Aminobacter aminovorans: one gene and its partner. The protein of the gene in region 1 interacts with the protein of each later gene in a pairwise test. Links are inferred from orthologs where the notes say so. Each region holds a gene or a part of one and is shown on either strand. Other genes may lie near its edges.

Evidence for each region.
Region 2: the proteins of DY201_RS18550 (region 1) and DY201_RS07415 interact in binary tests that used the Escherichia coli proteins (3 or more experiments, as listed by UniProt). The link is inferred for Aminobacter aminovorans from one-to-one orthologs.

Annotation. Positions count from the first base shown.
Region 1 is NZ_UFSM01000001.1:3,735,897-3,753,072, reverse strand. The notes cover bases 1,645-4,546. They hold DY201_RS18550 (ABC transporter permease), read left to right. Parts: upstream 1,645-2,439; coding sequence 2,440-3,654; downstream 3,655-4,546. Other genes in these bases: DY201_RS18545 (ABC transporter ATP-binding protein), read left to right, coding at 3,651-4,546; osmF (glycine betaine ABC transporter substrate-binding protein OsmF), read left to right, coding at 1,645-2,324. Also shown: transcription antitermination factor NusB, read left to right, coding at 1-57; DY201_RS18560 (MFS transporter), read left to right, coding at 54-1,256; more of osmF, read left to right, coding at 1,413-1,644; more of DY201_RS18545, read left to right, coding at 4,547-4,589; DY201_RS18540 (ABC transporter permease), read left to right, coding at 4,586-5,341; DY201_RS18535 (hypothetical protein), read right to left, coding at 5,344-5,655; DY201_RS18530 (DUF2165 family protein), read left to right, coding at 5,654-6,148; DY201_RS18525 (sodium-translocating pyrophosphatase), read left to right, coding at 6,427-8,574; DY201_RS18520 (outer membrane protein assembly factor BamE), read right to left, coding at 8,734-9,264; DY201_RS18515 (ubiquinol-cytochrome C chaperone family protein), read left to right, coding at 9,378-9,920; DY201_RS18510 (YceD family protein), read left to right, coding at 9,933-10,487; phosphate acyltransferase PlsX, read left to right, coding at 10,593-11,660; DY201_RS18500 (beta-ketoacyl-ACP synthase III), read left to right, coding at 11,673-12,644; DY201_RS18495 (integration host factor subunit alpha), read left to right, coding at 12,773-13,096; DY201_RS18490 (MerR family transcriptional regulator), read left to right, coding at 13,214-13,753; DY201_RS18480 (hypothetical protein), read right to left, coding at 14,137-14,439; and 5 more genes.
Region 2 is NZ_UFSM01000001.1:1,503,356-1,512,577, reverse strand. The notes cover bases 6,549-9,222. They hold DY201_RS07415 (BolA family protein), read left to right. Parts: upstream 6,549-7,571; coding sequence 7,572-7,874; downstream 7,875-9,222. Other genes in these bases: aroB (3-dehydroquinate synthase), read right to left, coding at 9,131-9,222; DY201_RS07405 (HlyC/CorC family transporter), read right to left, coding at 8,226-9,134; DY201_RS07420 (J domain-containing protein), read right to left, coding at 6,804-7,430; cobS (cobaltochelatase subunit CobS), read right to left, coding at 6,549-6,687. Outside these bases: DY201_RS07455 (GNAT family N-acetyltransferase), read left to right, coding at 5-454; DY201_RS07450 (Lrp/AsnC family transcriptional regulator), read right to left, coding at 461-889; DY201_RS07445 (saccharopine dehydrogenase family protein), read left to right, coding at 1,012-2,112; DY201_RS07440 (nuclear transport factor 2 family protein), read right to left, coding at 2,252-2,623; DY201_RS07435 (esterase-like activity of phytase family protein), read right to left, coding at 2,672-3,793; cobaltochelatase subunit CobT, read right to left, coding at 3,790-5,688; more of cobS, read right to left, coding at 5,701-6,548. UniProt on the Escherichia coli protein: Transcriptional regulator that plays an important role in general stress response. Has many effects on cell morphology, cell growth and cell division. Acts by regulating the transcription of many genes, including dacA (PBP-5), dacC (PBP-6), ampC and mreB.

The DNA of each region.
Region 1 (17,176 bases):
CTGGATCGTGTCTCGCGCAAGCTGCGCGGTGAAGGCAAGGGCAAGGACGCATTATGATAGGTGGCGAACGCGAAGCGCGGCGAACAGCATATATTCTCGCCGCATCGCAAGCCATCATCGGTTCTGCCGCCCCGATAGCACTGTCCATCGGCGGACTCGCCGGTTTCTATCTGCTTGATACAGACAAGTCGCTGGCTACCGCGCCTGTCACCGGCTTCAGCGTCGGCATGGCGCTTGGCGCGTTGCCGGCGGCTGCGATCATTCGCGGACTTGGCCAGCGCGGCGGCTTCATGTTCGGCACGGCCGTCACCGCTGCCGGTGGCGCCGTTGCGACTCTCGCCTTGTTCCGCTCCGAATTCTGGCTGTTCGCCTTCGGCCTGCTGGTCATCGGCATCGGCAATGCGTTCGTGCAGCAGTTCCGTTTTGCCGCCGCCGACAACGCGCCGCCTGAATTCAAGGCAAATGCCATTTCGTTCGTCCTGGCCGGCGGCATCATTACCGCCATTTTGGGGCCGCAGATCGTCATCTTCACCCGCGAACTGTTTGCGCCGATCATGTTCGCCGGCTCCTTTGCCGCGATCATCGGGCTTTCGGCCGTCGGCGCCGTCATCCTGGCGTTCCTGCGCGTCAAGCCGAGCGCCGGCACCGCTGCCGCCGTCGACCAGTCGGATGTGCGCCCGTTGATGGAGATCGTCTCCCAGCCGCGATTTGCGGCCGCCCTGATCTGCGGTGTCGGCACCTACACGCTGATGAGCTTCGTCATGACCGGCGCGCCGCTGGCGATGGTCGGCTGCGGCTTCTCGCCCGACGAAGCGACCCTTGGCATTTCCTGGCACGTCATGGCGATGTTCGGCCCAAGCTTCTTCACCGGCCGGCTGATCCAGCGCTTCGGCGCCGAACGCATCGTGGCGCTCGGCCTGCTGCTCCTGATATTTTGTGCCGTCGTTGCCCTTTCAGGCATCGCACTATGGCAATTCTGGACCGCGCTGATCCTGCTCGGTCTTGGCTGGAATTTCGGCTTCATCGGCTCGACCGCGATCGTCGCCGATACCTATCGTCCGTCGGAGAAGGGTAAGGTCCAGGGCTTCCACGATTTCGTCCTGTTCGGTGCCGTCGCTTTCTCCTCGCTGATGTCGGGCGCGGTCTACAACGCCTATGGCTGGGAAATGCTCAACTGGATCGTCTTCCCGGTTTGCGCGGTCAGCCTTGGAGCGCTGGCGACTCTTTCACTGACACGTCGGCGCCAAGCCACCTGACAGTACGTTGTCGGCAGCATTCGCCGCCGATTTCTTCGAAGCACAAAAAAATATTGCGCATGCCCCGCGCATTGTGAAACCGTATGCCCCGACGAACGTTAGGTCGCCATGCTCTTATGCGGCCACCGAATTCCGGGAATGAAAAGGGGCTTCACCATGCGTCACACCACGACAATCGCCGCAGCGTTCATCGCGCTCGGCCTCGCCACCGGCGCCGCGAGCGCGCAGGTGGTGGTGTCTTCCAAGATCGACACCGAAGGCGGCGTGCTCGGCAACATCATCAAGGCCGTGCTCGATGCCAACAACATCGCCACCACCGACCGCATCCAGCTCGGTGCGACGCCTGTCGTGCGCAAGGCGATCACAGCTGGCGAGATCGACATCTATCCCGAATATACCGGCAATGCCGGCTTCTTCTTTGAAAAGGCCGATGACCCGCTCTGGAAGGACGCCGCCAAGGGTTTTGAGACCGCCAAGAAGCTCGATTACGACGCCAACAAGATCGTCTGGCTGTCACCGTCGCCGGCCAACAACACCTGGGCGATCGCGCTGCGCAAGGATGTGGCGGAAACCAACAAGCTCGCCTCGCTCAGCGACTTTGGCAAATATGTCGCCGGCGGCGGCACCGTCGTGCTGGCCGCGTCGTCCGAATTCGTCAATTCGGCAGCAGCACTGCCGGCGTTCCAGACCACCTACGGTTTCACGCTCAAGCCCGAGCAACTGATCACGCTCTCCGGCGGTGATACCGCTGCCACCATCGGCGCTGCCGCCAACCAGACCAACGGCGCCAATGCCGCCATGGTCTATGGCACCGACGGCGGTATCGCGCCGTCCGGCCTCGTCGTCCTCGACGACGACAAGGGCGTGCAGCCGGTCTACCAGCCGGCGCCGATCATCCGCGAAGCCGTGCTCAAGGAGCACCCGCAAATCGAGTCCCTGCTCAAGCCGGTGTTCGAGAAGCTCGATCTCGTCACGCTGCAGGAGCTCAATGGCCGCGTTCAGGTCGGCGGTGAGCCGGCCAAGGCGGTCGCTGAAGATTTCCTGAAGAAGAATGGCTTTCTGAAGTAAGCTTCCCCGGCGCGCCTCGCATACAGCACTGTGCGTCCCTTCCGGACGCGCAGTGCTGCAATATCGAGAATCCGTGCATGGCCTTTTCCGAGAATCGATTCCGATTTTCGGGGTCATGCAAGAGGGCGCGCGCCGACGGAACCGGGGACGCATCGAAGTCGTGGGCATCAGGTTCGACAAGCTTGGCGTGGTGATCGCCGCGATCGCCTGTTATGGCGCCTTGATCGCGCCATTTGCCACTTTCCGCGCCAACCGCATCGTGGCGGGCGAACCTCGTTCCATCATCGAGGCGTTGCCGCAGCCATTGGCTATGGCTCTACTGGCCATTCTGGTAGCCGCGGGCCTCGTTGCCTTGTTCAAGACACCTCTCGTTGCCCGGCTTGGCGCCAGCGTCGTGGCGCTTGTCGCACTCGCGTTGCTCATCGGCGTCGCCGGCAGCCACCTGACCCCTGAAGGCAACACCTTCGCCCGTATCTCGCCGGCCTCCGGTTTCTGGGTCTTGATCTTTGCCTTCACCTTGTTGCTCGCCGATGTCCTGACCCGGCTGCAGTTGTCGCCGACCGGGCGTGTTTTCGTGCTTGCAGTGGCCGCCGCGGCAGTCTGGCTGCTGCTTGCCTCAGGGCAATGGGACAGTCTGTCGATCCTCAAGGAATACGCCAATCGCGCCGACAGTTTCTGGAACGAGGCGAGGCGTCATGTCGAACTCGCGCTTGGCTCGCTGGTTGGTGCCGTTCTTGTCGGTCTGCCGCTCGGCATCCTTTGCCATCGTGTCGAGGCGCTGCGGGCCGGCGTGCTCAACGTGCTCAACATCATCCAGACCATTCCGAGCATTGCGCTGTTCGGCATCCTGATCGCGCCGCTCGGCTGGGTCGCAGCCAATGTTCCCGGTGCCTCAGCGCTCGGCATCCGCGGCATCGGTGCTGCGCCGGCCTTCGTTGCACTGTTTCTCTATTCGCTGCTGCCGGTGGTCGCCAACACCGTCGTCGGCCTTGCCGGCGTGCCGCGTGCAGCCAACGACGCGGCGCGCGGCATGGGCATGACCGGCTGGCAGCGGCTGAGGAACGTCGAGTTCCCGCTTGCCTTTCCGGTCATACTGACCGGTATCCGCATCGTCCTGGTCCAGAACATCGGCCTTGCCACCATTGCCGCGCTGATCGGCGGCGGCGGCTTCGGCGTCTTCGTCTTCCAGGGTGTCGGCCAGACGGCGATGGACCTCGTCCTGCTCGGTGCTGTGCCGACGGTGGCGCTGGCCTTTGCCGCCGCCATTATTCTCGACGCGGTGGTCGAAACCATCGCGACCCGCAAATCCACTGAAGTGGCTGCTGCATGATCGAAATCGAACACATCACCAAGCGTTATGGCGAGACAACGGTGGTCGACGACGTCTCGATGGTCATCGAGCCGCGCACGGTCACCGTGATCGTCGGCACCTCCGGTTCAGGCAAGACGACGCTGCTGCGCATGATCAACCGCCTGGTCGAGCCGACCTCCGGTACGATCAAGCTCGACGGTACGGACAACCGCTCGGTGCCTGGCCACCAGCTTCGCCGCAGCATCGGCTACGCCATCCAGGGCAATGGCCTGTTTCCGCACCGCACGGTGGCGCAGAACATCGCCACCGTGCCCGCGCTGCTCGGCTGGGATGCCGCCCGCATCAAGGCCCGGGTCGACGAGCTGCTGTCGTTGCTGCAGCTCGATCCCGCAGCCTTTGGGCCGCGCTATCCGCATGAGCTGTCGGGCGGCCAGCAGCAGCGCGTCGGCGTCGCCCGCGCGCTCGCCGCCGAACCCAACGTGCTGTTGATGGACGAGCCGTTCGGCGCGCTCGACCCGATCATCCGCACCAAGGCGCAGGAAGACCTGCTGGCGATCCAGAAACGCTTTGGCACCACCATAATCCTCGTTACCCACGACATGGAGGAAGCGGTCCATCTCGGCGACCGCATCGCCGTCATGGATGCCGGCCGTCTGATCCAGTATGCGACACCTGCCGAGATTCTTGCGCGACCCGCCAGCGACTTCGTCGAGACGTTGATCGGTGCCTCCGACCGTCCGTTCAAGCTTCTGTCGCTTGGCTCGGTCGCTGATGCGGTCGAGCCCGGCCAGGCTGCGGGCGAGGGGATACGCGCTGAGGCAAGCCAGCGCGACGCGCTGGCCGAATTGTTGTGGTCGGGCCGCGCCGCCATGCCGGTAATCGCCGAGAATGGCGCTGCCCTTGGCCGCGTGACGGTCGAAAGCCTGCTGAAACGTGCCGCGAGGCCGCAATGAAGGCCTGGATTCCGCTCCTGCTGCGCCTTTGCCTGCTGGCGCTGCTGGTTGCGTTCCTGACCAATCCGCTGTGGTTCGAGCCGCTGCTCAAGCCGCTCACCCAGAATGGCGCGCCGGCGGTCTACAACCAGGGCAGCCTGCTGTCGCTGGCGCTGCTGCATCTGCGCACCGTCGCGATTGCCACCGCGGCGGCGATTGTGGTTGCGGTCGCGCTCGCAATCCTGGTTACCCGACCTGTCGGCGCCGAGTTCCTGCCCCTGTCGCGCAGCCTGGTGAATATCGGCCAGACCTTCCCGCCGGTCGCTGTGCTGGCGCTTGCCGTTCCCGCCGTCGGTTTTGGCGAGAAGCCGACGCTGATCGCGCTGTTTCTCTACGGCCTGCTGCCGATCTTCGAAAACACGCTGACCGGCCTTACCACCACGCCGGCCAACATCGTCGAGGCGGCCCGAGGTGCCGGCATGACCGGTTGGCAACGCTTGCTCAAGGTCGAGCTGCCGCTCAGCGTGCCGGTCATGCTCGCCGGCATCCGGTTATCGGTTGTCATCAGTCTCGCCACCGCCACCATCGGCTCCACCGTTGCCGCCAAGACGCTCGGCGAGGTCATCATCGCCGGGCTGCAATCAAACAACCTGGCCTTCGTCCTGCAAGGCGGCCTGATCGTCGCGGCCCTTGCCGTTCTGATCTACGACGCGCTGTCGGCACTGGAGCGCATGGCGGCAAGGCGCATGGGGCAGGTGGCGCAGGCAGCCTAGTGCTACCGGCCACGGACGGGATAATCGAGCGTGATCTCAAGCCGGTGACCGGTTGTGCCGACGATCCACCGGCGGCGCAGCACCGCGAAATCATGGCCGGTGCCACCTGAGTGCACGGTGACCACATCGCCCGTCTGGCATTCGGGCGAAAGCGCCAGCGCCTTGAGCACGACGTCCAGGCCGGTCTTGCTGGCATGGATCCTGGCTGAACCTGTCAGTGTGACTTCGACCTTCTCAGCTGTTGCGCCGCTGCCGAGACTCGGTGATTGATCTGGCTGATGCCCCGGTCTGTCATTTGAAGGAGTTTTTGCCATGGTTTGGCGTCTCTCTAAGATCGTGATGTGTCTTTGTCTCGCAGCTTTCGCCTTTCTTGTGGCGTTCGGCAACATCACCGACTACGGCTCCAATTTCGCCTTCGTCCAGCATGTGCTGAGCATGGACACCACCTTCCCGGGCAATGCGTTGATGTATCGCTCGATCACCAGTCCGACACTGTGGACCGTCGGCTACTGGCTGATCATTTTCGGCGAGGGGCTCACCTGCGTGCTGTTCCTGATCGCCGCGCTGCAACTCTGGCAGGCGCGCAAGGGGTCAGGCAGGCAGTTCGACGACGCCAAGGGTTTTGTCGTCATCGGTGCCACAATGGGCTTCCTTGTCTGGTTCCTCGGCTTCATGGTCGTCGGCGGCGAATGGTTCGCCATGTGGCAGTCAAGCACATGGAACGGCCAGGAGGCCGCCTTCAAATTCTACATGACCATGTTGGCAGTGCTGATCTTCGTCAATCAGCCGGATCGCGATCTGGCCTGATCCCCCGAAAATCGGAATCGTTTTTTTGCAAAGCACGATGCGCAAATCTTGCCAGTTAAAGCGTGTTTTGTGCGTCCTGCCGGATGCACGGCGCGCTAAAACTGGACTGTCTGCAATAACGGGGCGGCGAAAGCCGAGAAACACCTTTTCGATATCTTGACGTGCGCTGCCCTGTTTCGGATTGTTCGCCAGGGGCCGGAAACCGCGTAATGGCTGCCGGTCTCGTTCACTAGCCCGGGGAGGGGAATTCCGGGCACAATCAGGGAAGAGAATTGGCAATGACAATGCTTTACGTCGTCATCGCCTGCGGCCTGCTATCTGTCCTTTACGCCATATGGGCGACTCAGTCGGTCCTCGCGGCCGACCAGGGCAATGCGCGCATGCAGGAAATCTCCGCCGCCATCCGAGAAGGTGCGCAGGCATATCTGGCGCGCCAATACACAACAATCGCCATCGTCGGCGTCGTCGTGTTCCTGCTCGCATGGTGGCTGCTTTCCGCGACCGCGGCGATCGGCTTTTTGATTGGTGCAGTGCTTTCGGGGGCAGCCGGCTTCATCGGCATGCATGTTTCGGTCCGGGCCAATGTGCGGACTGCACAGGCCGCCTCCAACAGCCTGGCCGCCGGCCTCGACATCGCCTTCAAGTCGGGTGCGATCACCGGCATGCTGGTTGCGGGCCTCGCCTTGCTTGGCGTTTCCGTCTACTACCTCGTTCTGACCGGACCGATGGGTCACGCGCCCGCCGACCGCATCGTCATCGATTCGCTGGTGGCGCTTGGCTTTGGTGCTTCCCTGATCTCGATTTTCGCCCGTCTCGGCGGCGGCATCTTCACCAAGGGTGCGGATGTCGGCGGCGATCTCGTCGGCAAGGTTGAAGCCGGCATCCCCGAGGATGATCCGCGCAACCCCGCCACCATCGCCGACAACGTCGGCGACAATGTCGGCGACTGCGCCGGCATGGCGGCCGACCTTTTCGAAACCTATGCCGTGACCGTCGTCGCCACCATGGTGCTCGGTGCCATCTTCTTCGGCGGAACCGAAGTTCTCTCCAACGTGATGCTCTACCCGCTCGCCATCTGCGGCGCCTGCATCATCACCTCGATCGTCGGCACCTTCTTCGTCAAGCTGGGCGCCAACGGCTCGATCATGGGCGCGCTCTACAAAGGCCTGATCGTCACCGGCCTGCTGTCCATCATCGGCCTGGGTGCGGCGACCTCGCTAACTGTCGGCTGGGGTGAAATCGGCACCGGGGGCGGTGTCGTGATCACCGGTCAGAACCTGTTCATCTGCGGCCTGATCGGCCTGGTGGTGACGGGGCTCATCGTCGTCATCACCGAATACTACACCGGCACCAACAAGCGTCCGGTCAATTCGATCGCCCAGGCGTCGGTCACCGGTCATGGCACCAATGTCATCCAGGGCCTGGCCGTGTCGCTCGAATCGACGGCACTTCCGGCTATCGTCATCGTCGGCGGCATCATCTCCACCTTCCAGCTTGCCGGCCTGTTCGGCACGGCAATCGCCGTCACCACCATGCTCGGCCTCGCCGGCATGATCGTGGCGCTCGATGCCTTCGGTCCGGTCACCGACAATGCCGGCGGCATTGCCGAGATGGCTGGCCTGCCCAAGGAAGTGCGTCATTCGACCGACGCGCTCGATGCGGTCGGCAACACCACCAAGGCCGTCACCAAAGGCTATGCCATCGGTTCGGCCGGTCTCGGCGCGCTGGTGCTGTTTGCCGCCTACAGCTACGACCTGCAGTACTTTGCCGCCAACAGCGCGCAGTTCCCGTACTTCGCCGACATCGGCACGGTGTCCTTCGACCTGTCCAACCCTTACGTCGTCGCCGGCCTGATCTTCGGCGGCCTCATTCCCTACTTGTTCGGCGGCATTGCCATGACCGCCGTCGGCCGTGCCGCGGGTTCGATCGTCGAGGAAGTGCGCAAGCAGTTCCGCGAGGATCCGGGCATCATGAAGGGCACCTCGAAGCCCAACTATGCCCGCGCCGTCGACATCCTGACCAAGGCGGCGATCAAGGAAATGATCATCCCGTCACTGCTGCCGGTGCTGGCACCGCTCGTCGTCTATTTCGGCGTGCTGCTGATCTCGGGTTCCAAGGCCTCGGCCTTCGCGGCCCTGGGTGCCTCATTGCTCGGCGTCATCGTCAACGGCCTGTTCGTTGCGATCTCGATGACGTCGGGCGGCGGCGCCTGGGACAACGCCAAGAAGTCGTTCGAGGACGGCTTCACCGACAAGGATGGCGTCAAGCACCTGAAGGGCTCGGAGGCGCACAAGGCGTCGGTGACTGGCGACACCGTGGGCGATCCGTACAAGGACACCGCCGGTCCGGCGGTGAACCCCGCGATCAAGATCACCAACATCGTCGCACTGCTGCTGCTTGCCGTGCTCGCGCATAGCGGCGGCTGATCCCGCCGGCATCCTTGCCTCTCCGAGGCAGAGATAAACGCCCCGTCCGCAACATCTGCGGGCGGGGTTTTTCGTTGCAGCCGTGCCGGCCAAAGAAAAACCCGCGGAATTGCTTCCGCGGGTCCTGTTGCCTGAGATTCTTGAACCCCAGTCGGCGGATCAGCCGCCGAAGATGCTGCTGGCAGCACTGGAACCCATCTTGCCCGCGCCCGAAAGCAACTGGCCGAGGAAGTTCTGGTCCTTGCCGCCTGTCGGCGTCGTGCGCGAGATGAAGTCGAACACCTTGCCTTCCTGCATGCCGTAATTGGCGATGTTGGAGACGCGGCCATCGGCGCCGAAATAGACGGCGAGCACGCGCTGTTCGATCAGCTTCGGCTTGGCGAAGGCGACTGCGCGCCTGCGCGTCTGGGAGATGTAGTAGAACACCTCATTGTCGAAGGTCGCTGTCGTCGACGGCGTGCCGAGAGCGAGCAGCACCTGCTCGCGGCTCGAGCCCACCGGCACGGAGTCGATCGACTGCTGGTCGATGACGTAGCCCTGGGTCAGCGTCTCGCTGGGGGTCAGGTCACCGAACGTCTTCGAGGTGTTGCATGCCGACAGCGCGGCAGCGGCCACGATCAGCGACACGGCGCCGGCCGGACGCAACGAAAATGGCATCTTGAATTTCAGCGAGTGCAACAACAACTCCATCCTGTCGTGCCAGAGCCCCTGCTTGCGCGAAGCCGCAAAACCGGTAAACCAGCTTGCGCGCCGATGCAACAAGGCCACTAAGCGAAACGGGTCCCCGGGAGACCGCCCTCAAAATGTTCCAGCGTCTGTTTGGCCGTGAACGCCAAGCCAATCGCGCCATCACCGAGGCGCTCTATACACGAATCGTGGCGGCCGCGCGGCAGGAACCATTTTATTCCGCATGGAATGTTCCCGACACGCCGCTTGGCCGTTTCGAGATGCTTTCGCTGCACATGTTCCTGTTCCAGCACCGTTTGCGCGGTGAGCCGGGGGCGCCTGCCGACATTGCCCAGCGTCTGATCGACGAGTTCTTCCTCGACGTCGACCATTCGCTGCGCGAACTCGGCATCAGCGACGTCGGCGTTCCCAAGCGCATGAAGAAGCTGGCCAAGATGTTCTACGGCCGCACCGAATCCTACAAGAACGCGCTCGAAGGCGACGATCATCCGGCACTTGCTGCGGCACTTTTGCGCAATGTCCGCCCCGAGGTGAAGGAGTGGCCGGAAGCCGTCGCACTCGCCGAATATGTCTTTGCGGCGAATCGCGCCCTTGCCGAGCAGCCGTCGGAAGACATATGTGCCGGCAAATTGTCATATCCGGCGCCGCTGGCAGCCTGAAGGAGGCCACCCATGATGCCTGACGAGACCCCGAGCCCGGTTTCATTCAAGGTCAATGTCGCCAGGCTGCCGCAGAAGGGCATGGCTGTAACAGTCGATGCCGATGCCGCCCATCGTGCCGCACTGGCCGAGGTGCATGGGCTGACCTCGGTCGAGCGCTACAAGGCGGACCTGCTTGTCACCAAATGGAAGCGCAACGGCGTCAAGGTTCGCGGCCGGGTCCAGGCAGAGATCACCCAGGCATGCGTCGTCACGCTCGAGCCCGTTGAATCGGTGATCGACGAGGATGTCGAGGGCGTCTTCCTGCCCGAGGATTCCAAGCTTGCCAGGCAAGGCTTCAACGCGGCAGGCGAGATCCTGCTCGATGCGGAGGGGCCCGACGCGCCCGAAACCTTCACTGGCGACACCATCGATGTCGGTGCGCTTGCCGAGGAGTTCTTTGGTCTCGCCATCGATCCTTATCCGCGCAAGACCGGCGTCGCAGTCGCCAGCACCGATGACGATGTCGTCGAGCCGGTCGAGAGCGAATTCCAGAAAAAGCTCCGTCTAATATCCAAGAAGCTTTGAAAACGCCCGCCGTTTCGCGTAATCCCGGTTGTGCGGTTATCCAAAACCGTTACTTTCGCCGGACTTTTGCGTGCCCAGCTACGCCAACAGTGAGATGACCGACGCGTGATCAAGATTTCCATTGATGCCATGGGCGGCGATCACGGTCCTTCCGTGATCATTCCTGCCCTGGCCAAGGTCGCCACCAGGCGCACCGATATTCGCTTCATCATCTATGGCCGCGAAGAAGTGGTCCGTCCCGAGCTTGCCAAGCAGCCCAAGCTTGCTGCCGTCAGCGAGTTCGTGCACTGCGAGGTCGCCGTGCGCATGGACGACAAGCCGAGCCAGGCGCTGCGCCAGGGCCGCTGGAAGTCGTCGATGTGGAAGGCGATCGAAGCGGTCAAGTCGGGCACGTCAGATGCCTGCGTCTCCGCCGGCAACACCGGCGCGCTGATGGCGATGTCGAAATTCTGCCTGCGCACAATGGCGACGATCGATCGCCCCGCCATCGCTGCCCTGTGGCCGACGGCGCGCGGCGAGAGCGTCGTGCTCGACGTTGGCGCCACCATCGGCGCGGATGCGCACCAGCTCACCGATTTCGCCATCCTGGGCACCGGCATGGCGCGGGCGCTGTTCGGCATCGACCGGCCGACTGTCGGCCTGCTCAATGTCGGCGTCGAGGAGATCAAGGGCCAGGAAGAGGTCAAGGAAGCCGGGCGCATGTTGCGCGAGGCCAACATGGCCTCGATGAATTACCAGGGCTTTGTCGAGGGCGACGACATCGGCAAGGGCACCACCGACGTGGTCGTTACCGAAGGCTTTTCCGGCAACATCGCCCTTAAGACCGCCGAAGGCACGGCGCGCCAGATCGCCGGCTATCTGCGTGAAGCGATGAGCCGCACGCTGATGGCCAAGATCGGCTACATTTTCGCCAAGGGCGCCTTCGACCGCCTGCGCGAGAAGATGGACGTGCGTCGCGCCAATGGCGGCGTGTTCCTCGGCCTCAATGGCATCGTGGTGAAAAGCCATGGCGGCGCCGACGCCGACGGCTTCGCCGCTGCCATCGAAATGGCCTATGATATGGTCCGGAATCGGCTGCTCGACCGCATCGAAGCCGACCTCGACCTGTTTCACGCACGCAACCCGCATGCTGCAATGGGCCGCCCCGCGGCCGCGGTCGAAGATCAGGAATAGGATTTTTTCAACGTGATCAGATCAGTTGTGCGCGGCATTGGTTCAGCGCTGCCCCGCCGCATCATGAAGAACGCCGATTTCGAAGGCATGGTCGAGACCTCGGACGAGTGGATCGCCCAGCGCACTGGCATCCGTCAGCGCCACATCGCCGCCGACGACGAGACGACAGCCTCGCTCGGCGAGGCTGCCGCCCGTGCAGCGCTCGACAATGCCGGCCTGACGCCCGATGATATCGACCTGATCGTGCTCGCCACCTCGACGCCGAACAACACCTTTCCCGCCACCGCAGTCGAGATCCAGAACCGGCTCGGCATGCGCCATGGCTTCGCCTTCGACATGCAGGCGGTGTGCAGCGGCTTCGTCTACGCCGTCACCACCGCCGACCTTTACATCAAGGGTGGCCTTGCCAAGCGTGTGCTGGTGATCGGTTCCGAGACGTTCTCGCGCATTCTCGACTGGAGCGACCGCTCGACCTGCGTGCTGTTCGGCGATGGCGCCGGCGCGCTGGTGCTGGAAGCCCAGCAAGGCGAGGGCACTGTTGCCGACCGCGGCGTGCTCGCCGCCAGCCTGCGCTCCGACGGAACCCACAAGGACAAGCTCTATGTCGACGGTGGGCCGTCCACCACCGGCACCGTCGGCCATCTCAAGATGGAAGGCCGCGAGGTCTTCAAGCATGCCGTCGGCATGATCACCGACGTCATCGAGGACGTCTTCGCCCAGACGGGCGTTTCCGCCGACACGCTGGATTGGTTCGTGCCGCACCAGGCCAACAAGCGCATCATCGACGCTTCGGCCAAGAAGCTCGGCATTGCGGAGGAAAAGGCTGTTGTAACCGTGCATCTGCATGGCAACACCTCGGCTGCGTCTGTGCCGCTGGCGCTGTCGGCGGCGGTTGCCGACGGACGCATCAAGAAGGGCGACCTTGTGATGCTCGAGGCGATGGGCGGCGGTTTCACCTGGGGCGCCGTGCTCGTGAGGTGGTGATCGCGCGGGCTCAAGCCTTCGCGCAGCGTCTTGAAAAGGTCATGGGATCGGTCCTTGACCTTGACGGATCAATTACTTAACCTCCGGCGCGTTGCTGGATTTCAGATATTGAGGATGGGGCCCGTCGCATGGGGGGAAAGACACTGACACGTGCCGACCTCGCTGAATCCGTCTATCGGAAAGTCGGCCTCTCGCGCACGGAATCGGCGCAACTGGTCGAAACCGTTCTCGACGAAATCTGCGAAGCAATCGTGCGCGGCGAGACGGTCAAATTGTCGTCTTTCGCCACGTTCCACGTTCGCGACAAGAACGAACGTGTTGGCCGCAACCCCAAGACCGGCGAAGAAGTGCCGATCCTGCCGCGCCGGGTGATGACCTTCAAGGCATCCAACGTGCTCAAGAGCCGGATTCTGCGTGCTCACCAGAACGGCAAGTCCAAGGCCGCCAAGTAGGCTGCGAGCTTTCGACTATCCGGTTGATAGCCTGGTGCGTGATTCGCGCCGGGCTTGAATGTTGTTGCCCAAAGCGCTGAAATGGATCACGAATCGTTTTTTGCGAAAGTGGCGACCATGGACAAGAGCCCCGACGCCTTCCGCACCATCAGTGAAGTGGCCGAAGACCTTGATTTGCCGCAGCACGTGCTGCGCTTCTGGGAAACCCGCTTCACCCAGATCAAGCCGATGAAGCGTGGTGGCGGCCGGCGATACTACAGGCCGCAGGATGTCGAACTGATCAAGGGCATCCGCCATATGCTCTATGAGCAGGGATACACCATCAAGGGCGTGCAGAAACTGTTGCGCGACAATGGCAACCAGTTCCTGGTTGCCATCGGCAGCGGCGACATGAAGGCCGTCGAGGCCATCGCCCAGCGCAAGCAGGCCGAAGCGCCCCTGACGCCGGCAGCGCAGCCGCGCGGTCCTGATGAGGAGATGCTGGTGGGCGAGGCGCGCGCCAAGCCCAGCCGCCGCTTCTTCGGCCTGGGCAAGGGTGACGACGAGGGGCCGGTGGCAGCTGATTCCGGCAAGCTGTCGCGCGACAACCGGGCCTTGCTGCAGGAGGCGCTGTTCGACCTGCTCGAATGCAAGCGCCTGTTGGACCAGGTTCGCTGATCTCCGTCGGCTACTAAAATATTCCTGGAATGAAGAAGTTTGGCGGGAAAGCCGCCGAATTGGGTTGACCGAAGCGGCAATATCAAGATACATCGCGACCGGTCCGGAGTGTAGCGCAGCCCGGTAGCGCACTTGACTGGGGGTCAAGGGGTCGTCGGTTCGAATCCGGCCACTCCGACCATTAAAACAAAGACTTAACCGCTATCCCCCAGATTGCGGTTTGCCGATTTCCCCACCGTTTACATTTTTCGTTCTTGCCTCGGCCTTTCGACCGACGATCGAGCGGTAGAGAACGCCATCGCCTGTCAGGCGCCTGTTTCGGCTGTTACGGCGGGCGGGGTTGCCGTCGACTGCGGTCTGGCGGAGAGAGCGGCGGCAGGCGATCAGGATTGGCTCTCGGCGTCAGTCAGCATTTGAAGCGCTTCGCGGTAGCGATCCAGATATTGCTGCCCAAGTCCGGCGGCCCGCACGCGTTCGGGGGTGGTGTTGTCAAGGATGTCGGCGATCTTGACGCGTCGCGCTATCTCGTTGGAGCGCGCCCGATTGATGAAATCGGGATAGGGCTCATCGTCCCGGCGCGTGAGGGCGTCAACCGCTTCGACAACCCCGGCAGGGAACCCCCTGGTTCGTAGATCGCCCAAAGTGAATTCAGTGTCTTCGACAACGTCATGCAGGACGGCGGCCATCCGTTCTCCGTCACTGTCGACCGCCAGCATGACTCTAAGCGGATGCAGGATATAGGGCTGCTTGGCCTTGTCGATTTGGGTGCGCGTTTGCCGCAACAAGAATCGCAGTCGTAAGGTCGCTCATCGCTTGTCCTGCTGTCGCGTGGCGGTACTCCTTTGAGCGTATCAGAGGCGTTTCGGGTTTACAGCAGGCCTCGGCAAAAACCGGGTCGTCGGTTCGACCCCGGGCTCGACTGCTTTCTTCTGGCACCTGAACTTCGAACTGCCGGCTGCTGCGAAGGCAGTGGCCTCTGCTCCATGCTTCTTTTACCGAAACGAGGAACGCCACGGACGCTGGTGGCGTCCATGGCGTTGTCTGTAGGGGTGGGAACTGACGCGTGATGTTACGTGGCCGAACCCACCATGACGGATTCGATCTTGGCGCCGTTGTCATGCTGGTCGATTGCCACCCGCTTGCCGGGAGCCAGTTGCGGCGGGATTGCGACGTCGCGCGGGATGGTGAAGCTCTCGCCATTGGTGAGCGTGATGACGCGGACCGCCGGGTTGAACTTGGCAACGACGCCATCGACTTCGGTAGCAAGGGCTGCGCCCGACATGAGGGCAAGAGCGGATGCGGCAAGGATGAGCTTTCTCATTATACTTCTCCTATTGCTCTATGACCAAGGGTTGGATCCGGGAGGGAGATGCCAATTGCTTGGTGCGGAGAAGAAACGCCCTGCCGTTAGTTTGGTTCGGTAAACAACAAACACAAATAGATCACGCGCTTTTGCTGCTGTCACGGTGTCGCACCGTCTTGAATTGTCGGCCGCCAGGTCAGCTTCAGGCCGAGCCTGGCAGCGGTCGGGCCGGGCGCGCAAAAGCCATGGGAGTGGCGCGCCCATGGCTTCAGGCCTTTTCGCTGTAACTGCGTTACATCATCTGCGGGCCGGCCAGCACATTGCGGACGACGTCGCCTTCGTCGTTGAAGAGGATCGAGACCTTCTCGCCGACCCTGACCGATGGCAGGGCGACATCGCGCGGAATGGTGTAGCTGGCGCCGCCCTGGAGCGTGATGACGCGGGTGTCGGCGTTGAAGCGGGTGACGACGCCGCTGGCGTCGGAGGCGAGGGCGGAGCCGGAGAAGAGTGCGAATGCGGCTGCAGCCAGAATGAGCTTGTTCATGATCGTTCTCCTGATGGGGTTATGCGAGGTGCTGCTTGTTGCGGGACACCTTGCTGACACCATCAACTACGATCCGACGTCGGTGCTTGTTACGCGCCAACAGGTAAACTCTAGACACGTTTTGATCACGTGAACTTGCCGCGCGGCGGTGAAACTCTGGTGGCGAGTTGCCGTTCGCGCGGGGCATTTTCAATGCCGATGATTTGGCATCGCCATGTCCTGGAACGCAAAAAAGCCATGGGTGGGAGGGCCCATGGCTTTTTGTCGAGGTGAGGCCGGCTTGGGGTAAGTCGGACCATCAATGCTGATCCGCCTTAGCGGAGAACGGCATTGACCTTGTCGCCTTCGCCGTTGAGCTGGATCGATACCTTTTCGCCAGCCTGGATCGCCGGGATGGCGACATCACGCGGAACGGTGTAGCTCTGGCCGCTCTCGAGCGTAATGACGCGTGCCTGTTCGTTGAACTTGGCAACAACGCCATTTGCAGACGAAGCAAATGCAGCGCCAGACATCATGGCGATAGCCGAAGCGGCAAGGATGATCTTCTTCATTGTTTTGGTCCTTTCAATGTTCGGTAGCGGATCGACGGTTTGTTGTTTTGTCGTTTCGCTTACCACTTATAGATAGGCACCTATCTTTCGAATTTCCATAGGCTGGGTGGTCACTCTGAGTCACAAAGCGGTCACGCTGAGTTGAGCCGGCAAACGGGTGTCGGACCGTTCACAAATCGGCACAACTGTGCGCAACGGCCCGGCCGGGAAAACGAATCTGCTCGCGGCGGTGAGACGCGAGCCCGCTTCATCGTGGAGGATAGTGAAAGTGTGCAGGAGCGAGCCTGCATCTGGATGCAGGTCGGTTGCTCGATCGCGCTGGCTGGGCAATGCGGCGTTGGATGGAGCGCGGGGCGCCTTGTGGAGCCGACGGCGGATTGCCAAATGTGCGCTGCGTCACAAACGAAAAAAGCCACGGGTGGGAGGGCCCGTGGCTTTTTCGGAGGTAAAGGCAGTTGAAGGGTATGGCGGTTCCGCTTAGCGGAGGACGCCCTGGACCTTGTCGCCTTCGTCGTTGAGCTGGATCGATACCTTCTCGCCGGTCTGGATCGACGGGATAGCAACGTCACGCGGAACCGAATAGCTCTGGCCGCTTTCGAGCGTAATGACGCGGACGGCTGGGTCAAACTTGGCAACAACACCTTCAGCCGATGAAGCAAATGCTGCACCAGACATCAGAGCGATTGCAGAAGCTGCGAGGATGATCTTATTCATTGGAGTAGTCCTTTCATTATTCGGTAGCGAGGCGGCGGTTTTTGTTTTGTCGTCTCGCTGACCACTGTGAGATAGGCGCCTACCTTTCCGATTGCCATAGACGGATCGGTCACTCTGATTCACAAAGCGGTCACGCTGAGTTGAGCCGGCAAACCGGTGCCGGACCGTTCACAAAACGGGAATCTTGTGTGCAACGGCGGCCAGTCGCCGGCGAGTCAGAAGGTCGGCGAGGCCAAGGCGCGCTGGTGGCGGGCCTCAAGGGCGATCGAGCCCCAGATCAGGCCGAGCAGCAGGTAGAAGTGACGCCAGTG
Region 2 (9,222 bases), 2.2 Mb from region 1 along the record:
ACATATGATCATTACGCTACGCCCGCTCGACGATACCGAACGGGCAAGAATGCTTGAACTGCAGGTCTCTCCCGCACAGCAGGATTTTGTCGCCAGCAACGAAGATTCGATCGAGGAGGCTGATGACGGCAACCATTGCGTGCCGTTTGCCATCTATGCCGATGACCAGCCGGTCGGTTTCACCATGTATGCGCTCGATCCCGACGACGGCAATTACTGGATCTACCGACTGATGATCGACCAGCGCCACCAGCGGCGCGGCTATGGCCGTGAGGCCTTGCTGGAGATGCTGAAGCTGATGTCGAAGCTGCCCGGCTGCGACCATGTCACCTTGAGCGTCGTGCCGGAGAATGAAACAGCGATGGCGCTGTATCGCCAGACCGGCTTCCACCCGACAGGTGAAATCATCGGCGGCGAGGTCGTGTTCCGTCACGACATGCCTGGCACCGGCTGAAACAGCTCAGCGGTCTATCCGCGTCGACAGGATGATCGAAGACAAGGTGCGCTCGACGCCTTCGAGCGCACCGATGCGGTCGATCAATGCGTCGAGGTCGCGCACCGACGGCGCCTCGACGACGACGATCATGTCGAAATTGCCGCTGACCGAATGCAGCGTGCGCACTTCGGGAATACGCTTCAGAACCGCCTCGACTGCTGCAGAAACCTTGGGCAGGGCCGTGACCAGGATGTGGGCTCGGACGAGGTTCTTCTCGTAGTCGGGCGACAGCATGACGCTGTAGCCTGCGATCACCCCGCGCTGCTCCAGCCGCTCGATGCGGCTTTGTACCGTCGTTCTGGAGACGCCGAGCTTGCGCGCCAGCTCGGCAGTCGAGGCACGCGCGTTGTCGCGCAGCAAGGTTAGCAGGGCACGGTCAGGGTCTGTCGTCATTTCGTCAATACCATACGTCGTTTCGCTTAAAACATATCGGCTTTTCGGCAATATCGATACTGCCTTTCGACGAGACGCGGACTTAGAATCCGCGCGAAATTCCAGTTGAAGGGGACATGACCATGAAACAGATCGTTGTCGTAGGCGCAGGCAAGATCGGCTCGACCATCGCCGATATGCTGGCTGAAACGGGCGACTACCAGGTAACCGTGGTCGATCGCTCGCAGGCGGCTCTCGATTCGCTCGAAACCGGCAACGCCGTCCAGACGCTGAAGGTCGAAATCGCCGAGGCCGGCGCGCTCGACGCTGTGCTGGCCGGCAAGTTCGCCGTGCTTTCGGCAGCCCCCTTCCACCTCACCACCCGCATCGCCGAGGCTGCCGCCAAGGCCGGCGTGCATTATCTCGACCTGACCGAGGACGTCGCTTCGACCCGCATCGTCAAGGAATTGGCGACGACCGCCAAGAGCGCCTTCATTCCCCAATGCGGCCTGGCACCGGGCTTCATCTCGATCGTTGCCAACGACCTCGCCAAGCGTTTCGATTCGCTGGAAAGCGTGCGCATGCGCGTCGGCGCGCTGCCGCAGTATCCGTCCAATGCGCTCAACTACAACCTGACCTGGAGCACCGACGGCGTCATCAACGAATATTGCGAGCCCTGCGAAGCGATCGTCGAGGGTTCGCTGGTCGAGGTGCCGCCGCTCGAGGAGCGCGAGGAATTCTCGCTCGATGGCATCACCTATGAGGCGTTCAACACCTCGGGCGGGCTTGGCACGCTCTGCGAGACCTACAAGGGCAAGGTGCGCACGCTGAACTACCGCACCATCCGCTATCCCGGCCATGCCGCGATCATGAAGGCGCTGCTCAACGACCTCGGCCTGCGCCACCGCCGCGAAGTGCTCAAGGACATCCTGGAGAACTCGCTGCCGGCAACCATGCAGGACGTGGTGGTGATCTTCGTCACCGTCAGCGGCCGCAAAGGCGGGCGCCTGCTGCAGGAAAGCTACGCCAACAAGATCTACAGCCGCCAGATGGGCAAGATGGTGCGCAGCGCGATCCAGATCACCACCGCTTCCGGCATCTGCTCGGTGCTCGACATGCTGGCCAACGGCGCGCTGCCGCAGCAGGGCTTCATCCGCCAGGAAGACATCGCGCTCGACGCCTTCCTCGCCAACCGTTTCGGCCACAACTACGCCCAGGCCGCGGCAAGCCATCTGGCAGCCTGATCACGCAACACCTTACGGGGAGGATACCCCGGAGGTCCGACTTATCCAGCGAGGGGTTGGGGGACCCCTCGCTTTCTTTTTGCCTGAATGGCTGTTGTGGCTACTATTGCCGCAGCCACGATGGGCGTCTTCAGCCAGATCAGATCGCCGTCATTGGCCCGAAGAAGCCGATGATGCGCTCGATGCGTTCCCCGTCAGGCGCCAGTTCGACAAAGTCTATGCCTTCGGGCATCGGCGTGCCGTCGGCCTCGATGACGCGCCAGCCGAACCGGGCAACTCTGTGATGAACGTCGACCACTGTTGTGCGAACGATTTTCGCGCCGGGACGGCTGGCCCGGATCTTCGCGATATGCGCCAAAAGCTCATCCGCGCCGACAGTATCCGCACGCGGGTCGGTGTAGCTTGCCTGCTCGGCCCAGACGGCTTCCAGTAGCGCCTTGCGCTGCTCTTGGTCGTCCTCGTTCCAGACCGCGCAGTAGCGGTCGATCACACTTGTGACATCGGACGACATGGCCGGACTCCCGCATCGCAAGCATCGACAATAGCCGAAAATCGCTGCTTAATCGCCATGGAGGATGAATTCCAGGTAGAGATTGCGCTGGAGGATCGAATGATTGTCATCCGAGACCAGCGACACGATCAGCGCCCCGTCGCTGCGCTGCCAGACGTCGAGCCCTTCCATGTTGTCGATCTGGTAGCCCATATTGGCTTCCAGCAGTACCGGGCCGTCGGCGACCTGGTCCATGGCGATGGTTTCAGACGCGATGCGCCTGAGCCGCATCTTGACGCCCGATGCCATCGAGAAGCTGCGTTCGAGCAGCAACAGGTCGCCATCTGGCAGGAAGGCGCCGTCGGTGATGTCGAACTCACCGTTGCGCTTGACAGTGAAGACGCCCTTCTTGGGCCCCTCGATGATCGCGGCGAAGATGTTACCTGCCTTGTCGAGGCTCTTTTCCGACACCACGACCAGCCCGCCCTTTTCGGCGGAATAGGCGACGGTCTCGAAGCCACGATTCGTGCGCAGCTCGTTGCGTGGCACGAGGAAATCGAGCTCGCGGAACGGCGCGCCGATGTTGTCGGGATCGATGCGATACTGGGCGATGCGGTGGGTGCGCTCGAAGCCGACGGTGGCAATACCGTCCTTGACCGCGAGGCCTTCAGCATCGGCCTGCCATTTTTTCTCGATGGCGTCGCCGGAGCTGTCCACCATCTGCACCATGCGGAAATTCTCGATCCCTGTCGGGCGCAGGGCGGAATCGCGGGCGACGCGGCCGAAATACCAGAAACCGGTGTCGGCGACGCCGATGAAATCGCTACCCGGCTTGAGAAAGCGGAAGGCCGAAAGCGCACCGAGATTGCGCGACGACGAGGTCATTTCAAGGCCGCCGACGAATTCGAGCGGACCGAATATCTTCTGGTCGAGGCCGATCTGGAAGCGAGCGATGGGACGGGCTGATATCTCGATGCGCTCGATGTCAGGCTGTTCGGCGCGCGAAGAGGCAGTGAGCGAGGTCGAAAGCGCGAGCGTCGCCAGGGCAGCACAAGCAAGATGCCGCAGCCGGGATAGGGCGCTGCCGCTTTTCTTCGAAACGCGGAAACGCTCTATCTTCTTGTTTTTGCGCAATTCCGGACGGAAAACCGCTGCACACTTTTCCTGGAATTGCCCTGGCGACAAGATCATCCGGCGCGCCGGAAGCCGCCGCGGCGGGTTTCACGCGCGCTTTCCTCACCGAACAGCGAGGCGAGTTGCTCGGTCATGGCACCTGCCAGTTCCTCGGCGTCGACGATGGTGACGGCGCGGCGATAATAGCGCGTGACGTCGTGGCCGATGCCGATGGCGAGCAACTCGACCGGCGAGCGCGTCTCGATCAGATCGATGACGGCGCGCAGATGGCGCTCCAGATAATTGCCCGGGTTCACCGACAGCGTCGAATCGTCGACCGGGGCGCCGTCCGAGATCATCATCAGAATCTTGCGCTGCTCCGGCCGCGCGATCAGGCGCTGGTGCGCCCAAAGCAGCGCTTCGCCGTCGATGTTTTCTTTGAGCAGGCCTTCGCGCATCATCAGGCCGAGGTTACGGCGCGAACGCCGCCATGGCGCATCGGCGCTCTTGTAGATGATGTGGCGCAGGTCGTTGAGGCGGCCGGGGTTCGGCGGCTTGCCGTCCTTCAGCCACTTCTCGCGCGCCTGCCCACCTTTCCACGCACGGGTGGTGAAGCCAAGGATCTCGACCGAGACGCCGCAGCGCTCCAGCGTGCGCGCCAGAATGTCGGCGCAGGTGGCAGCGACAGTGATCGGGCGGCCGCGCATCGAGCCGGAATTGTCGAGCACGAGCGTAACGACCGTGTCGCGGAACTTGGTGTCGCGCTCTTGCTTGAAGGACAGCGGCTGCATCGGGTCGATGACGACACGCACAAGGCGCGCCGGATCGAGATAACCCTCTTCGAGGTCGAAGTCCCAGGAGCGGTTCTGCTGCGCCATCAGGCGGCGCTGCAGGCGATTTGCCAGGCGGCCGACGACACCAGACAGATTGGCAAGCTGCTTGTCGAGGAAAGCGCGCAGACGGTCGAGCTCGTCCTCGTCGCAAAGTTCCTCTGCGCCCACCGTCTCGTCAAAGGCGGTGGTGAAAACCTTGTAGTCGATTTCGCGCGGCAGGTTGGCGAACGGATTGTCCTGGCGACGCGCCTCGCCTGGCGTCTCGGAATCGACGTCATCGTCGTCGGACATCTCGTCGGAGGTGGCATCGGACGCCTCCATCTCGCCGGACTGCTCTTCGTCGGCGGAGGATTCGGCATCTTCGGACTGTGCCTGCTCGGAGCCGGAATCGTCCTCGCCGCCCTCCTCGCTCTGCTCCTCGCCTTGCGGCTGATCGTCGTCCTGGTCCTCGTTGTCCTCGGTCTCCTGGTCGTCGCCATATTCCTCGGCCATCTCGAGCGAGGCCAGCATGTGACGGACGACACGGGCGAAAGCCTGTTGGTCCTCGAGGCTGCCGAGCAGTCCGTCGAGATCGCCACCGGCCTTCTGGTCGACCCATTCGCGCCAGAGCGAGACCATGCGCTCGCCGCTCTTGGGGACCGGCTGGCCGGTCAGCTTCTCGCGCACCATCAGCGCCAGCGCTTCCTCGAGCGGCGCTTCCGACTGTTCGGTGACGTCGGCGAGATTGGCCTTGGCGTATTTGTCCTCGAGCATCGAGGTGATGTTCTGCGCAACGCCTGTCATGGCGCGGCTGCCGATGGCCTCGACACGAGCCTGCTCGACGGCGTCGAAAACAGCACGGGCCTGCTTGCCCTCGGGCGCCAGGCGGGCATGGATGCGGCCGTCGTGGCAGGCGCGCTTCAGCGCCATGGAATCGCCGAGGCCACGGGTGACGGCGATGTCACTGGGCGAGGCCTTCTTGGGCAGCTCGGGCAGGCGGGCACGATTGCCGGCAAGCGCCGGCCGCTCCTTGGCAAAGGCCACTTCGAGGCCGTTGTCGCCCGAAATGGCACGCATGCAGACGGTCATCGCGCGCTTGAAGCTGTCGGCTTCAGAGCCCGTCTTCGACTTGTTGCGTGTGTTGTCGCCTGGCCCCGCCATCTGAGCCTGTTCTTATCCCAGCACGACGTTGGCGGATGACTCCGGCAGATCTTCGCCGAAGGCGCGCTGGTAGAACTCGGCCACGACCGAACGTTCGAGCTCGTCGCACTTGTTGAGGAAGGTGAGCCGGAACGCCATGCCGACATCGCCGAAGATCTCGGCGTTTTCGGCCCAAGTGATGACAGTACGCGGGCTCATGACAGTCGACAGGTCGCCATTGATGAAGGCCGAGCGCGTCATGTCGGCGACGCGGACCATCTTGTTGACGATCTCCTTGCCCTTGGCGTCGCGGTAATGCTTGGCCTTGGCAATGACGATGTTCACTTCATTGTCGTGCGGCAGGTAGTTCAGCGTCGTCACGATCGACCAGCGGTCCATCTGCGCCTGGTTGATCTGCTGGGTGCCGTGATAGAGGCCGGTGGTGTCGCCGAGGCCGACGGTGTTGGCGGTGGCGAACAGGCGGAATGCCGGGTGCGGACGGATGACGCGGCTCTGGTCGAGCAGGGTCAGGCGGCCCGACGATTCCAGAACGCGCTGGATGACGAACATCACGTCGGGACGGCCGGCGTCGTATTCGTCGAAGCAGAGTGCGACATTGTGCTGGTAGGCCCAGGGCAGGATGCCGTCCTTGAACTCGGTGACCTGCATGCCTTCCTTGACGACGATCGCGTCCTTGCCGACCAGATCGATACGGCTGACGTGGCTGTCGAGGTTGACGCGGACCATCGGCCAGTTGAGTCGGGCGGCGACCTGCTCGATGTGGGTCGACTTGCCGGTGCCGTGATAACCCGACACCATGACGCGGCGGTTGTAGGCGAAGCCGGCGAGGATCGCCATGGTCGTTGCCTTGTCGAACAGGTAGTCCGGATCGATGTCGGGCACATGCTCCGACGAGGCCGAATAGGCCGGTACGACCATCTTCGACTCGAAGCCGAAGGTGTCTTTCACCGACACCGTGGTATCAGGCAGATTGGTGATGTCGCGATCGACCTTGTTCATAGCGTCTCCACGCGCGTGGTTTCAGGCCACGCCGGCAATCGAATTTTCTTCGGGGGCGGTCATAAAGCCTTTTCCGACCAGATGAAAGTTGGAAAAAGGCCGCGACCGCGGCTGGCTCAACACAATCCCGCTTGCTTGAGCACGCGATAGGCCTGGAGCACGTCCCTGAAGCGGTCCTCAGACCCCCGGTCACCGCCATTGGCATCGGGGTGGTGGCGTTTGACCAGTTCCTTGTAACGCGTCTTGATGTCGGTGGCAGTGGCCCTGGTATCGAGCCCCAGCGTCTCCAGCGCCTTGGCTTCCAGGGGCTTGGCCTTGCGCTGGCGCGGTGCGCCCTGCCCGCCGAACACGTTGCTGGAATCGCGCATGCGATTGTAGTAGCCGGCGCGGCCCGAGCGCTGCTGGGCAAAATCAGGTGCCGAGCGCGCCGCGCCATTGGAAGCTGCGGACGCATTGGAACCGATGGTCCAGGTCGGCCGGTGGCCGGTCAGCGCTTCCTTCTGGAAGCGCGCGATGTCGCCGTCGGCGAGGCCGGAGAAATAATTGAAGCCCTTGTTGTACTCGCGCACGTGGTCGAAACAGAAGCGGAAGTACTCGCCTTCCTTCATCCGGCCGACAGGCGCCTTGTGCGTTCCCGGCTGCTTGCAGCCGTCCCACTGGCAGGCCGGCGCGTGCGACTTCACCTCCGCTTCCGGATCAGGCCGGACGCGGATCTTGTCGAAATATTTTGGGTACGGCTTCATCTGATTGTATTTACCGCCTCTTGGCGCGGCGAAACAAGAATTGACATTTCAAGGATGTTGGCCCTAACGCCTGATTTGCGGCCCAATTTTGCCCGAGGGCACGATTTGCCGCGGCGACACATGTGGTGAAAGGCGAGACCGATGTCCATACAGGCGACCATCGAAACGAAGCTGAACCAGGCATTTTCGCCCGAACGGCTCGTCGTGCTCAACGAAAGCCACTTGCACGCCGGCCACCACCATGTCGACGGCGGCCATCACGCCACCTTCGACGGGTCAGGTGAAACGCATTTCCGCATCCGCATCGTCGCCCCGGCCTTTGCCGGTATGAGCCGCATCGACCGCCACCGCGCCGTCAACGATGCGCTTTCAGCCGAACTCAAGGCCGGCCTGCACGCGCTGGCGATCGAGCCGGCGGCCCCCGGCGAAGCGACGCGCTGGTAACAGCTCTTTCCAACGGCTGTTGAGCGCAGAGCAGGCGACGCGCCGTCATTTGGCCGTCACTTGTATCCGTTGGTCTGGATATATGGATGGTCTGTGACGACGCGGCGGGTGAAGCCTGCCCGGTCTGGCTCGGCCATCCGGCCAATGCGCATTGGGGTATCGAGGATCCGAGCCACGTCGAAGGCACCGACCTCGAAAAGGAAGCAGCCTTCGTCACCGCCTTCAAATACATGCGCAACCGCATCAGGGGCCTTCAACGCACTGCCCATCGCCGGCCTCGACCATCTGGCGCTGACCTCGCAGCTCGACGACATCGGCAAGATGGAAGGCTCAAGTTCTCGCTGAACGTAGTCAGCGCGGCGATTGCGGCTCGACCACAGCAGGCCTGATCCTGATACGCGCGAGGCGGTTCTTATCGCGTTTCATGACGATGAAGCGCTTGCCGTGGAAGGTGAAGGCCTGTTTTTCCTCGGGGATCGACTGGGTCTCGTGGATGACGAGCCCGGCGATCGTCGTCGCCTCGTCGTCCGGCAGGTGCCAGTCGAGCGCGCGGTTGAGGTCGCGGATCGGCACGGTGCCGTCGACGACCACCGAGCCATCGGCCTCCTGCTTGACGCCCTGGACGTCGATGTCGTGCTCGTCGGCAATCTCGCCGACGATCTCTTCGATGATGTCTTCGAGCGTCACCAGCCCTTCGACCTCGCCATATTCGTCGACGACGATGGCGAAATGCGCCTTGCGGCGCAGAAAGGCGTTGAGCTGTTCCTGAAGCGTCGTCGTGTCGGGCACGAACCACGGCTTGGAGGCGACCTTCGGCACATCGACCCTGGAATAGTCGCCCTCGACGTCGTTGAGCGCCCGCAACAGGTCCTTGGCGTGGACGACGCCGACAATGTTGTCGATCGAGCCGCGCCACAACGGCATGCGCGTATAAGGGCTCTGCAGGATCTCGCGGACCAGCGCCTCGGACGCGATGTCGGCATTGACCGAGCGCATGGCCGTGCGGTGGACCATGACGTCGGAGACTTCGAGCTCATGCAGGTCGAGCAGGCCGCCGACCTGGTCGCGGTCCTGCTTGACCACCTGGCCGTCGCGGTGGAAATCGTCGACAGCACCACGCAGTTCGTCATGGGCGGAGCGCTGCGGCGTCAGCGCCAAAAGCTCGTAGCCCAGCGATGCGAGCAGACGGTCGCGGAACGCCAGGGCCAATAAGATCAGCCCCGCCAGAATGCCTGCGACGATCCAGCCTGCATCTATCATTCCTGACGATTCTCCTTGAGAAACGACACGACCTCCGAGGCCGGCACGTCCTTGGCGATGAAGGACTGGCCGATGCCGCGGGTGAGGA